DNA from 2 places in the Mesorhizobium sp. P160187 genome. Region 2 is predicted to be linked to the other one. Evidence: predicted binding sites of a transcription regulator. Region 2 holds the regulator's gene; the other holds the start of a gene.
What was found. Region 2 encodes PhoB, which activates phosphate uptake and scavenging genes when phosphate is short. Its sites were predicted from a motif close to TGTCATNNANCTGTCAT; they were not measured.

Region 1 (6,043 bases), on a different contig from region 2:
GCCACAAGCGTGCTGAACGATCCGGCAAAGCACACGAACAGGTTGCGCCGCCAATGAATGTTGTAGGTGGAAGGCGCTTCGGCGGCCCGCGCTGCACTGTCCTGCGGCATGTCCTGTCCTGTCCGCTTGCTGCGAATACCATTTTGGGATACCAAGTTGGTACCCTCATGGACGCAAAGCCCGGCTGCTGTCAATCAGGCGCTCTCAATGTGATCGGCAAGACCAACGGGCAAGGCCGATCGCCAGCAATGGAAGCAACTATGTCGCAGATGCACATCGTCGAAAAAGCGCTTCGCGAGATGATCCTTGGCCTCGAGGTCGGTCCTGGCGAGCGGCTGACGGAGCGCTGGATCGAGAGCCGCTTCGGCGCCTCGCGCACGCCGGTCAGGGCAGCCCTGCTGCGGCTGGAGACGGAAGGGCTGATCTGCCGCGACGGGCGCGGTTGGACCGTGTCGCCGATCAACCTTGCCGAACTGGAACAGATCGCGGTGTACCGCGAAGCCGTCGAGGTCGCGGCGGTCAGGCTGACTTCGGCGCTGGCCGACAGGAGCGCAGCCGATGTCATCAAGGCGATGCTGGACTCCTGCGACACTGCCACGCCGCGCGAGGAATGGCACCGCGTCGGCATGGATTTCCATATCGAACTGGCGCGGCTCTCCGGCAACGAGTTCCTGTTCCGGGCCGTGCGCGATGCCATGACGCGCCTGTCGCGGGCGCGCTGGCTGGAGGTGCGCGACGAGGCAGCGCTCGGCCGCGCCTGGAGCGAGCATCACGCCATTCTGGCAGCGGTGCGGGCCGGCGATGCCGATGCGGCGGCGGCGCGACTTTCCGCCCATATCGCCGGCAGCCGCGCCCGCCTGGTGACGTCGCTGCACAATGACCGGCGCGGCCTGCGCGCCAGGGGTTTTGCCGTCGTCGCCGCTTGATACCGGTCACGAAAACGAAAGAACGCCGTCGCGATCCGCTTTCGGCCTCGCTTCGCGGACGCCGATGGCGTAAGAGGCGGCCATGGAAAACAACCGATTTGAAACACCCGTGACCGTTAAGTCGGGCACGGAGGGAAGCACTCAGCTCTTACGTACGGTGCGCGAGGCTTCCGATTACCTGCTCAACAGCTGGCCCGGCAAGCGCAGCCCCAAGCACCGCGAAGCGCTGCAGGCCTGCCATGACGCGCTGGCCGGCGACAAGCCGGCGATGATTGCAAGACGCGCCTTCATCGCCGCCGCGCGCGAGGTCAACGTCTTCGTCAGCGACAAGGCCCCGGCCTGATCACATCGGCCTGATCAGACCGGCATTTTGCCAGGATCCGGCCCGTTTCGCGGGCCGGTGATCCTGTCTTGCCTATTTTTCTGTCTCGGTGTCGGTTTTGGAACTTGCCTCGTTCTCAGGCTCGGCGCGCTCCTTGGCCGCGACCTTGGCGGCGAGCTTCTCCGCCTTCTTGGCGGCCTTCTGCCGGTCGCGCTCTTTGCGTTCCTGACCGTAATTCGGTGGTCGAGCCATATCGTTTCCTTTCGCTGTGCCTGATCCTGCCTAGAAGCATTGGCCGGCAAACACAACAGCGCCGCGAGGGCAGATGCCAGCGGTTCTGGACTTGCGTGATGGCGAACACAATGGTTTAGAAAAGGCTGCGGGACAGTTGCTGGAGCCGCCGCCGACCGATTTCGAATCAAAACGACCGATGGCCACGCTTCAAAGAAACGCACAGAAGCTGATCTACTATGCGCGCAACGCCATGCGCGACATCGCGCCGCCGGTTCTTTTCCGGCGCCGGCTCGGCCGGCTGCTCGATCAGGCCAGGCTTTCCGACGCATCGGTCCGCCAGCGGCTCAATTACTACAACACGCTGCGGGAGCCTTTTAGCCCCAGCCCCGAGGCCGTGCCGGTCAGCCGGCTGCCGTCGGACCGCAGCATGTACTATTACGATCTGAAGGAGTTCACCCGTTATTTCGACCCAGATCTGCGCATCGACCTGGAATTCGGCGACGTCATCGAAGTGCCGAAGATGCCGTCGATCGTCAAGGACCGGCCGATAGCGGGCGACAACGGCAACGGCGTCCTGTTCAAGCTGAACAAGTTCCGTCATTTCTACATGCCGGCCGACGATGTCGCCTTCGCCGACAAGCATCCGCTCGTCGTTTGGCGCGGCGAACTCAACAATCCGATCCGCACCTTGTTGCTGGATGCAGCCCGCAATCTGCCGTTCTGCGATGTCGGCACGCCGAGGGCGACAGCACCTGCGGAATACCGCAAGCCCTATCTCAGCATCGATCAGCAGCGCCGCTACCGCTATATCATCTCGCTCGAAGGCAATGATGTCGCGACCAATCTGAAATGGATCATGAGCTCGAACTCGCTCTGCCTGATGCCGCTGCCGACTTACGAGACCTGGTTCGCCGAGGGGCAGCTCGAGCCCGATGTCCATTATGTGCCGCTGGCGCCCGACTTCAGCGATCTGGCCGAGCGCGTGCACCATCTCGAGAAACATCCGGCCGAGGCCCAGCGCATCGTTGCGGCGGCCAACGCCTATTGCCGCAAATTCGCCGACGAGCGGGCCGAGCAGGCGATCTGCCTGCTCGTGCTCTACAAATATTTCGTGCTCAGCGGCCAGATCGAGCCCGATCCGCAGGTCTGGCGGTTTATCGCGGCCTAGCGGCTTCCGGCGCCCTTAAGTCAGATGACGCTGCGGTCCATAACCAGATCGGCCGGGCCGAAGCGGTCCCTCGCCGTAAACTGCTGGTGCCAGTAGGGATAGAGCACCGGCGGCCGGCTGACGGCATCGAGACGCTGGCGTTCATCAAAGGACAGCGTCAGGCTTGCCGCGGCGAGATTGTCTTTCAACTGCGCCTCGTTGCGTGCGCCAATCACCAGCGAACTGACGGCTGGTCGGCCGAGCAGCCAGGCCAGCGCCACCTGCGCCGCCGAGACGCCGCGTGCCGCACCGATGTCGACCAGCACGTCGACAATCCGCCACAGCCGGTCTTCGTCGCGGATCGGCGGTTCCGACCAGCCGCCGATCTGGCGCGCCGTCGGACTGTCGCGGCGGTATTTTCCCGACAGCAGGCCGCCGGCGAGCGGGCTCCACACCAGCACGCCAAGGCCCTGGTCGACCGAGATCGGCAAGAGCTCATACTCGGCCTCGCGTGCTTCCAGCGTGTAGTGGATCTGCTGGGTGACGAAGCGCGGCTGGTGCTGGCTGTCGCTGATGCCCAGCGCCTTCATGACCTGCCAGCCGGAAAAGTTGGAGCAGCCGACATAGCGGATCTTGCCCTGGGCAACCAGCGTGTCGAGCGCGGCGATGGTTTCCTCGAGCGGCGTCGCGCCGTCCCATTCGTGAAGGAAATAGATGTCGATGACATCGGTCCTGAGGCGCTTCAGGCTCTTCTCGCATTCGCGGATCAGATGATGGCGCGACAGGCCTTCGTCATTGGGGCCCTTGCCGATCCGCATGCGCGCTTTGGAGGCGATCAGCACGTCGTTCTTGCGCTTGCCGCCGAGCGCCTCGCCGATGATCTCTTCCGACAGACCGTTGGAATAGACATTGGCGGTGTCGATGAGATTGATGCCGGCATCGATGCAAGTGTCGATGATGCGCGAGGCCTCCGCGAGATCGGAATTGCCGACGGCAGCGAACGGCCCGCTGCCGCCGAAGGTCATGGTTCCCAAGGTCAGCGCCGAAACTTTCAAGCCGGAACGGCCAAGCGTGCGGTATTCCATGTCTGATCCTCGTAGTTTTGGTGGGGAGGCGGTTTTAGCAGGAAAGGGCGGGGAAGCCCGAACGGGTCCGCTATTTGTAGGACAATTTGAGCGGCTTGTCGCCATGCCAGGGCGCTGGATCGGCAATGCCTCGCTGCTTTGCAGTGAAGACCGGCTGGCCGGCGGCTTGCAATAAAACCGTCATTGCCGGCCTATATCGAGTCGGCTCAGGGTTTCATGTCAGCCGGCAAGCGGAGCAGTGGAAATGAATGAGCTAAAGCAGAATTCTGCGGCCAGGGATTGGCTGGAAGCCGAACTCGCCGACACGCTCGACGAGGACTATGAGCTGGAAATCTCGGAGCCGGCGCTGTCGCTGGAGATCGCCAAGATCTACAAGAACGCGCATCCGCCGTCGATCGATCGCATGCAGTATTTCCGCGACCTGATCGGCTTGCAGTCGGAACTGATCAAGCTGCAGTCCTGGGTTGCCTACCACAAGAAGAAGCTGGTGGTGGTTTTCGAGGGCCGTGATTCCGCCGGCAAGGGCGGCGTCATCAAGCGCATCACCCAGCGCCTCAACCCGCGCATCTGCCGCGTCGTGGCGCTGCCGGCGCCGACCGAGCGCGAAAAGTCACAATGGTATTTCCAGCGCTACGTGCCGCATCTGCCGGCCGGCGGCGAGATCGTGCTGTTCGACCGCTCCTGGTACAACCGCTCCGGCGTCGAGCGGGTGATGGGCTTTGCCGAACCCGATCAGGTCGAAGAGTTCTTCCGCGATGTGCCGGAGTTCGAGCGCATGCTGGTCCGCTCCGGCGTCACGCTGGTCAAATACTGGTTCTCGATCACCGACGAGGAACAGCAGATGCGCTTCATGATGCGCATCCACGATCCGATGAAGCAGTGGAAGCTGTCGCCGATGGACCTGCAGTCGCGCGTGCGCTGGGAGCAGTACACCAAGGCCAAGGAAGAGACGTTTGCCCGCACCAACATCCCAGAGGCACCGTGGTACATCGTCGAAGGCAACGACAAGAAGCGGGCGCGGCTGAACTGCATCGACCATCTCCTCAAACAGCTGCCCTATGAGGACGTGCCGCACGAAGAAATCACGCTGCCCGAGCGGGTGTTCAACCCGGAGTACGAGCGCCAGGTCCTGCCGCGCGAGCTTTACGTGCCGGAGAAGTATTGAGCGTCTTCGCAATTGAAGACACGAGAGGACGGCATTCTTTCGCGCCCCCCTCTGTCCTGCCGGACATCTCCCCCACAAGGGGGGAGATTGGCAGCTTCGCCGATGGCGCCCTTCTTGCTACGTTGATGAGTGGCGAAAGCCGGCGCGACATCCGATCTTCCCCGGCGTGGGGGAGATGTCCGGAAGGACAGAGGGGGCGCGACGGATCGCAATTTTCCCAAATGAGGCTTACACCCGTTTGATCGTCACATGCGTGGCGAGCGCCGTGGCCACCTGCTCGGTGCACTGGTAACCCAGCTTCAGCATATCCAGCCCGGCAAACAGGCTCTCGCCCCTCCCGAGCAACACCGGCGACACCGCCAGATGCAACTCGTCGATGAGCTTCTCTTGCAGATATTGCCGGATGGTGGAAACGCCGCCGCCGACGCGGACATCCTTGCCGCCGGCCGCGGCCTTTGCTTGTTCGAGCGCGGCGTGGATGCCGCCGGTAACGAAGTGGAAAACGGTGCCGCCTTCCATCACAATGGGGTCGCGCTTGTAGTGGGTCAGCACGAAGGTCGGCACGTGATAGGGCGGGTTGTCGCCCCACCAGCCTTTCCAGCTCTCGTCTGGCCATTCGCCGCGGATTGGGCCGAACATGTTGCGGCCGAGGATCCAGGCCCCGACATTGTCGAAGCTGCGGACAGTGAACCGGTCGTCCACATCGGTGGTGCCGCCATCCTTGCCGACCATCTCATGGAAGGTGCGGGTGCCGGTCATCCATTTGTGCAGATATTCGCCACCAACGCCGAGCGGATTTTGCAGGTCCTGGTCAGGACCGGCGCCGAAACCGTCGAGCGACAAGGTGAAGGCATTGACGCGAAGTTTGGACATGGGGACTCCCTTTCGGTGACCAGTTGTGATTTGCAATCAGTATTCAAACTGATTGCATTTTGCAACTAGTATTTTTAGAGGCAAGCCGATCTGTGGAATGCGCAGGGACCTCAAGCCGCCACGCGCTTCGGCATCACCGCAAACGGGCTGAGCCCAAGCCAGATCTGCATCTTGCCGGCGACGTCGAGATCGCCGGTCAGGATGATCTTGTCGCGTTCCTTGTGAACTGTCGTCAGCCCCATCCAGATCGAGGTCATGGTGCACAGATCGGTCGAGACGTAGAGATCGACG
Region 2 (6,043 bases):
AGAGAAAACGCCGCGGCTTGACAGCCGCGGCGCCTCATTTCTTCAAGTCGTCGAGATCAGTTGCAAGCCGCGACGCTGCCGGCGGCGACGCCTGTGCAGACTTCGTCCTTCTTGATCCAGCCGGCGTCGATGACGACGTTGAGGTTGTCCTTGGTGATCGCGACGGGGGTCAGGAACAGCGACTTGACGGTGTTGCCGCCAGGCGTGGTGAAGTCCTTGGCGCCGGCAATGTCGCCCGTCTTCTTGCCATCGGCAAGCTGCGAGGCGATCTCGGCGGCGTTCTTGCCGAGTTCGCGCGCGTCTTTCCACACCGACACCGTCTGCGTGCCGAGCGCGATGCGGTTCAGGGCGGCATGGTCGCCGTCCTGGCCCGAGACCGGAACCGTTCCGGCAAGGCCCTGCGCCGTCAGCGCGGCGACAACGTCGCCGGCGGTGCCGTCATTGGCCGCAACCACGGCATCGACCTTGTTGTCATTGGCGGTCAGGAACTGTTCCATGTTCTTCTGGGCGTTGGCCGGCAGCCAGCCATCGGTATAGGCCTCGCCGACATTCTTGATCTTGCCCGAGTCGATGGCTTCCTTGAGCACTTCCATCGAGCCCGAGAACAGGAAATCGGCATTCGGATCCGAGCCCGAGCCCTTGATGAAGACATAGTTGCCTTCGGGCTTCGCCTTGAACACTTCGCGGGCCTGCATGCGGCCGACTTCCTTGTTGTCGAAGGTCAGGTAGAAGACGTCCTTGTTCTCGATCAGGCGATCATAGCCGACGACCGGAATGCCTTCATCCAGCGCCTTCTGCACCGCCGGGCCGATGGCCGAGGCGTCCTGCGCCAGGATGATCAGCGAGTTGGCGCCCTGCGAGATCAGGCTTTCGACGTCGGTCAGCTGCTTGCCGGGATTGGACTGCGCGTCGGCCGAAATGTACTTGTCGCCGGCAGCCTCGATCGCCGTTTTCATCGCCGCCTCGTCGGTCTTCCAGCGCTCTTCCTGGAAGTTCGACCACGACACGCCGATGACCTTGTCCTTCGCCTGCGCGACCGACATCAGCGCCAGCGACATGGCGACACCCGCCAGCATGGCGGCTGCAAATCTGTTCATCATAATCCTCCCTGCGCCGCGTGCGGCGCGACAAAACTGGCCCGAGGGCCGGCACACAGCGGCCCTATTTTTTCGAGCCTCGAAAAAATACTGGTTCAATGATAAGGCGCTGTCAACATCGATTCTGATGGATTCTGATGGCCTTGCCGAATTTTTTCGAGGTCCGCAATAAACAATGACAGGGCTGCCGGCGTCTGCCAATATTTGGCTGGTGCCGTCGAACGCCTTCACTATCATGAGGCGCGAGGAGGCCGGGAGGAAACAAATGTCGGTTGGAATCCGCCACGACGATCTGCGCCGTCGCAACCGTGCGATGGTGATTTCAGCCGTGCGCCGGGCCGGCCAGCCGTCGCGGACCGAGATTGCGGCGACCACCGGCCTCAGCCACTCGACCATATCGGCAATCTCGTCTGATCTGATTCAAGAAGGCATCCTGATTGAAGGCAAACCTGGCGAGACCGGCGCACTGAAACGCGGCCGGCCGCAGGTGGGCCTTGGTCTCAACCCGGAAGCGGCGGCGGTGATGACCGTCGTGCTGTCGCTCAATTTCCTGTCCGTCACCGTCATCGACTATGCCGGCCACGTCGTCGCCGAGGAACAGCGCCGGCTGGACACGCTGACCAAGCCGCGCGACGAGCTGATTGGCGAATGCGTAGCAATCGTCCGGCGGCGGCTTGAGGATCCCGACCTCGATGTCCAGAGCATCGCCCGCATTGCCATGGGCATCCAGGGCATCACCGATTCGCAGGCGCGCGCCATGCTGTGGTCGCCGATCACGCCACTGACCGACATTGCCTTCGCCGACATGTTGGAAGCGGAATTCGGCATTCCTGCCACCATGGAGAACGATTGCAACATGATGGCGGTGGCGCTGCAATGGCGCCAGCCCGAGCGCTACCGCGACAATTTTATCGCCATCCTCTTGTCGCACGGCATCGGCATGGGCCTGGTGCTGAAAGGCGAACTGTTCACCGGCACCCATTCCTCGGGCGGCGAGTTCGGCCACATGATCCACCGTCCGGGCGGCGCGCTCTGCCGCTGCGGGCGGCGCGGCTGCGTGGAAGCCTATGCCGGAAACTACGCCATCTGGCGGAGCGCCAAAATGATGGGCGAGGATGCCGAGCCGGTCGATATCGGCGACGCTGATATGCGCGCACTCGCCGCGCGCGCCCGCGAAACCGACGGCCCGGAGCGCGAAGCCTATCGCAAGGCCGGCGAGGCGCTCGGCTTCGGCCTCGGCAGCCTGTTTGCGCTGATCGATCCGGCACCCGTCGCCATGGTAGGCGTCAGCGCCGCCGCCTTCGACCTGATCGAACCGGCATTGCGCGAAGCGATCGCCCAGACCGCCGGCGGCCAGCACTCGAAATCGATCTCCTTCGACACCGAGCCCAACGAGCTGCCGCTGATCCGCGAAGGCTGTGCCATGCGCGCGCTCGGCTTCGTCGACCAGGAGATTTTCGCGCCGGGCATTCAGGCCAAATCCGGCAAGCATGTCGCCTGAATGGCCGGCAACGGCGCGACGCGCAGCATCCTAGTCTTCCCTGATCGCGTAGCCGGCGCCGCGAATGGTACGGATGACATCCGGCATGCGGCCGTTGTTGACCGCTTTGCGTAAGCGCCCGACATGCACGTCGACGGTTCGCTCGTCGATGTAGATCGTCTCGCCCCAGACATTGTCGAGCAGCTGGCTGCGCGAGAACACGCGGCCGGGATGGCGCATCATGAATTCGAGCAGCCGGAACTCGGTCGGTCCGAGCCTGATCTCGCTCTTCTTGCGGTAGACACGGTGCGACTCGCGGTCGAGCACGATGTCGCCGACCTTGAGCACGCTGGACAGCACTTCCGGCTTGGCCCGGCGCAGCAGCGCCTTCACGCGCGCCATGAACTCCGGCGTCGAGAATGGCTTGACCAGATAGTCGTCGGCACCGGTGGACAGGCCGCGCACGCGATCGCTTTCCTCACCGCGCGCGGTCAGCATGATGATCGGCAGCCGCTCGGTTTCGGGCCGCACTCTAAGCCGCCGGCAGAGCTCGATGCCGGAAACAGCCGGCACCATCCAGTCGAGCACCAGGAGATCGGGCACGTTTTCCTGCAGGCGGATCTCGGCCTCGTCGCCGCGTGTCACCACCTCGACCTGATAGCCTTCGGATTCGAGGTTGTAGCGGAGGAGCACGCCTAGTGGCTCCTCGTCCTCCACGACCATGATGCGTGGCGCGATCATAGGCAGTTCACCCTCATCAGGCCGGCGTGGCCATCGCCGTCTCGTCCTGCTTCGGACGATTGGCGGGCAATTGCTGGCCGGTCAGCACATAATACGCATTTTCGGCGATGTTGGTGACATGATCGCCGATGCGCTCAAGATTCTTGGCGCAGAACAAGAGATGCGTGCAGGCGGTGATGTTGCGAGGGTCTTCCATCATGTAGGTCAAGAGCTCACGAAACACGGACGTGTATTTGACGTCGATGCGCTCGTCGTCATTCCTGAGTTTTGCAAGCGCTGCCGCATCGGTGGCGGCATATTCCTCGACGACGCCTTGCACCTGGATCAGCACCAGTTGCGCCATGGCGTCGATGGAGTGCGAGAGGTCGCGCGGCGTGACGCTCAAGCCCACGGTGCCGACGCGTTTGGCGATGTTCTTGGCGAGGTCGCCGATGCGCTCGAGGTCGCCCGCCATGCGGATCGAGCCGACCACGGCGCGCAGATCGTTGGCCATCGGCTGGCGCTTGGCGATCAGCGTGATGGCGCGGTCGTCCAGTTCGCGCTGGCGCGCATCCATGATGGCGTCGTCGGAAACGACACGCTGTGCCAGCGCATTGTCCGAATTGAGCAGCGCCCTGGTCGAGCCGCTGACCATCGAGCCTGCCAGATCGCCCATGTCGCGGATCAGCTTGCTGATCTGCCCGAGCTCTTCATCGAAGGAGGCGACGGTATGTTCACCCATGATCTTGGTCCTCGTGCCTGAAAATTCACCCGCCGGACGGCTCAGCCGAAGCGGCCGGTAATGTAGTCCTGGGTGCGCTTGTCGTCGGGGTTGGTGAACATCTTGTCGGTGGCGCCCTCCTCGACGAGATAGCCGAGATGGAACATCGCCGTGCGCTGCGACACGCGCGCCGCCTGCTGCATCGAGTGGGTGACGATGACGATCGTGTAGTTCTGGCGCAGTTCGTCGATCAGCTCCTCGACACGGGCGGTGGCGATCGGATCGAGCGCCGAGCAGGGCTCGTCCATCAGGATCACCTCCGGCGACACGGCGATGGCGCGCGCGATGCACAGGCGCTGCTGCTGGCCGCCGGACAGGCCGGTGCCGGGCTCCTGCAGGCGGTCCTTGACCTCGTTCCAGATCGCCGCCTTCTTCAGGCTCTGCTCGACGATCTGGTCCATGTCGGACTTGCGCTTGGCCAGCCCATGGATGCGCGGGCCGTAGGCGACGTTCTCGTAGATCGACTTCGGGAACGGGTTGGGTTTCTGGAACACCATGCCGACGCGGGCGCGCAGTTCGACGACATCGATGTTCTTGTCGTAGATGTCGTCTTCATCGAGCGTGATCTTGCCGGTCACCCGCGCCAAATCGATGGTGTCGTTCATGCGGTTGAGGCAGCGCAAGAAGGTCGACTTGCCGCAGCCGGACGGGCCGATCAGCGCCGTCACCTGGTTCTGACGCACGTCGAGATTGACGTCGAACAACGCCTGCTTCTCGCCGTAGAAGACGCCGACCTTGTCGCCGCGCATCTTGATGACTTCGTTCGACTTGGCGTTCATTTTGTCGCCCACTGCATTCTCAAGGGACTGTTCGGTCATGATGTTCATACCAAATTGCCTTTTTTCTACCAGCGCCGCTCGAAGCGGCGCCGGAGCACGATCGCGGTGATGTTCATGGCCATGAGGAAGACGAGCAGGATGATGATGGCGCCGGACATGCGCTCGACAAAAGCGCGCTCAGCCTCGTTTGCCCACATATAGATCTGAACCGGCAGCGCGGTCGCCGGATCGAAAGGCGTCGTCGGATAATCGGCGACGAAAGCGACCATGCCGATCAAGAGCAGCGGTGCTGTCTCGCCGAGCGCACGCGCCAGGCCGATGATGGTGCCGGTAAGGATGCCTGGGGCGGCAAGCGGCAGGATGTGATGGAACACCATCTGCATCTTGGAGGCGCCGAGGCCGAGCGCCGCCGAGCGGATCGACGGCGGCACCGCGGCGAGGGCGGCGCGCGTGGCGATGATGATGGTCGGCAGCGTCATCAAGGTCAGCACCAGGCCGCCGACGAAGGAAGCCGAGCGCGGCATGCCGAGGAAGTTGATGAACACGGCAAGGCCAAGCAGACCGAAGACGATCGACGGCACCGCCGCGAGATTGTTGATGTTGACTTCGATCAGGTCCGTAAAGCGGTTCTTCTTGGCGAACTCCTCCAGATAGATCGAGGCGGCGACGCCGATCGGCAGCGCCAGCAAAAGCACGATCACCATCATGTAGAACGAACCGATGATGGCCACGCCCATGCCCGACGTCTCGGGCCGGCTGGAGGCGCCATAGCTGAACAGGCCGGTGTTGAAATGCTCGGCCATCGCGCCTTCGGCTTTGAGCTTGTTCATCCAGTCGATCTGCTGGTTGGACACCTTGCGGCGCGCTTCATCGACGCCGAGGTCGATCTGGCCCTTGAAGGCCGAGTCGAGATTGGCGGCGGCCAGGATGTCGACGTCACGCGTCGTGCCGATCACCGACGGATCGGCGGAGACGATGTCGCGCAGCTGGACGCGGGCGCCTTCCGACAGGAAGCCCTTGAGCTTCAGCATCATCGGCTTGTTGGCCGGATCGATGCCGAGCTTGGCCACCAGCGCGTTTTCGGCGAGCTTGGGATAGTTCGCCTTGATCAGCACGGTAGGGTCGGTCGCGCGCTTGCCGGAGGGATCGATCACCTTCTCGTCGAAGGTGACCGGCAGCGTCACCG

Region 1: ppk2 (polyphosphate kinase 2) is a predicted target of PhoB. The motif match lies at 3,882-3,898, and genes of this name have one in related genera.

What each region holds. Positions count from the first base shown of each region.
Region 1 is NZ_JBYMDX010000005.1:1,357,200-1,363,242, forward strand. It holds gene AC3CCE_RS31390 (multidrug efflux MFS transporter) at 1-110, opposite strand, end outside; gene AC3CCE_RS31395 (GntR family transcriptional regulator) at 261-926, shown strand; gene AC3CCE_RS31400 (DUF982 domain-containing protein) at 1,009-1,269, shown strand; gene AC3CCE_RS31405 (hypothetical protein) at 1,342-1,500, opposite strand; gene AC3CCE_RS31410 (glycosyl transferase family 90) at 1,679-2,650, shown strand; gene AC3CCE_RS31415 (aldo/keto reductase) at 2,671-3,714, opposite strand; gene ppk2 (polyphosphate kinase 2) at 3,959-4,879, shown strand; gene AC3CCE_RS31425 (dihydrofolate reductase family protein) at 5,108-5,752, opposite strand; gene AC3CCE_RS31430 (winged helix-turn-helix transcriptional regulator) at 5,863-6,043, opposite strand, start outside.
Region 2 is NZ_JBYMDX010000003.1:1,191,424-1,197,466, forward strand. It holds gene xylF (D-xylose ABC transporter substrate-binding protein) at 57-1,097, opposite strand; gene AC3CCE_RS09110 (ROK family protein) at 1,363-2,598, shown strand; gene phoB (phosphate regulon transcriptional regulator PhoB) at 2,629-3,318, opposite strand; gene phoU (phosphate signaling complex protein PhoU) at 3,335-4,039, opposite strand; gene pstB (phosphate ABC transporter ATP-binding protein PstB) at 4,081-4,905, opposite strand; gene pstA (phosphate ABC transporter permease PstA) at 4,923-6,043, opposite strand, start outside.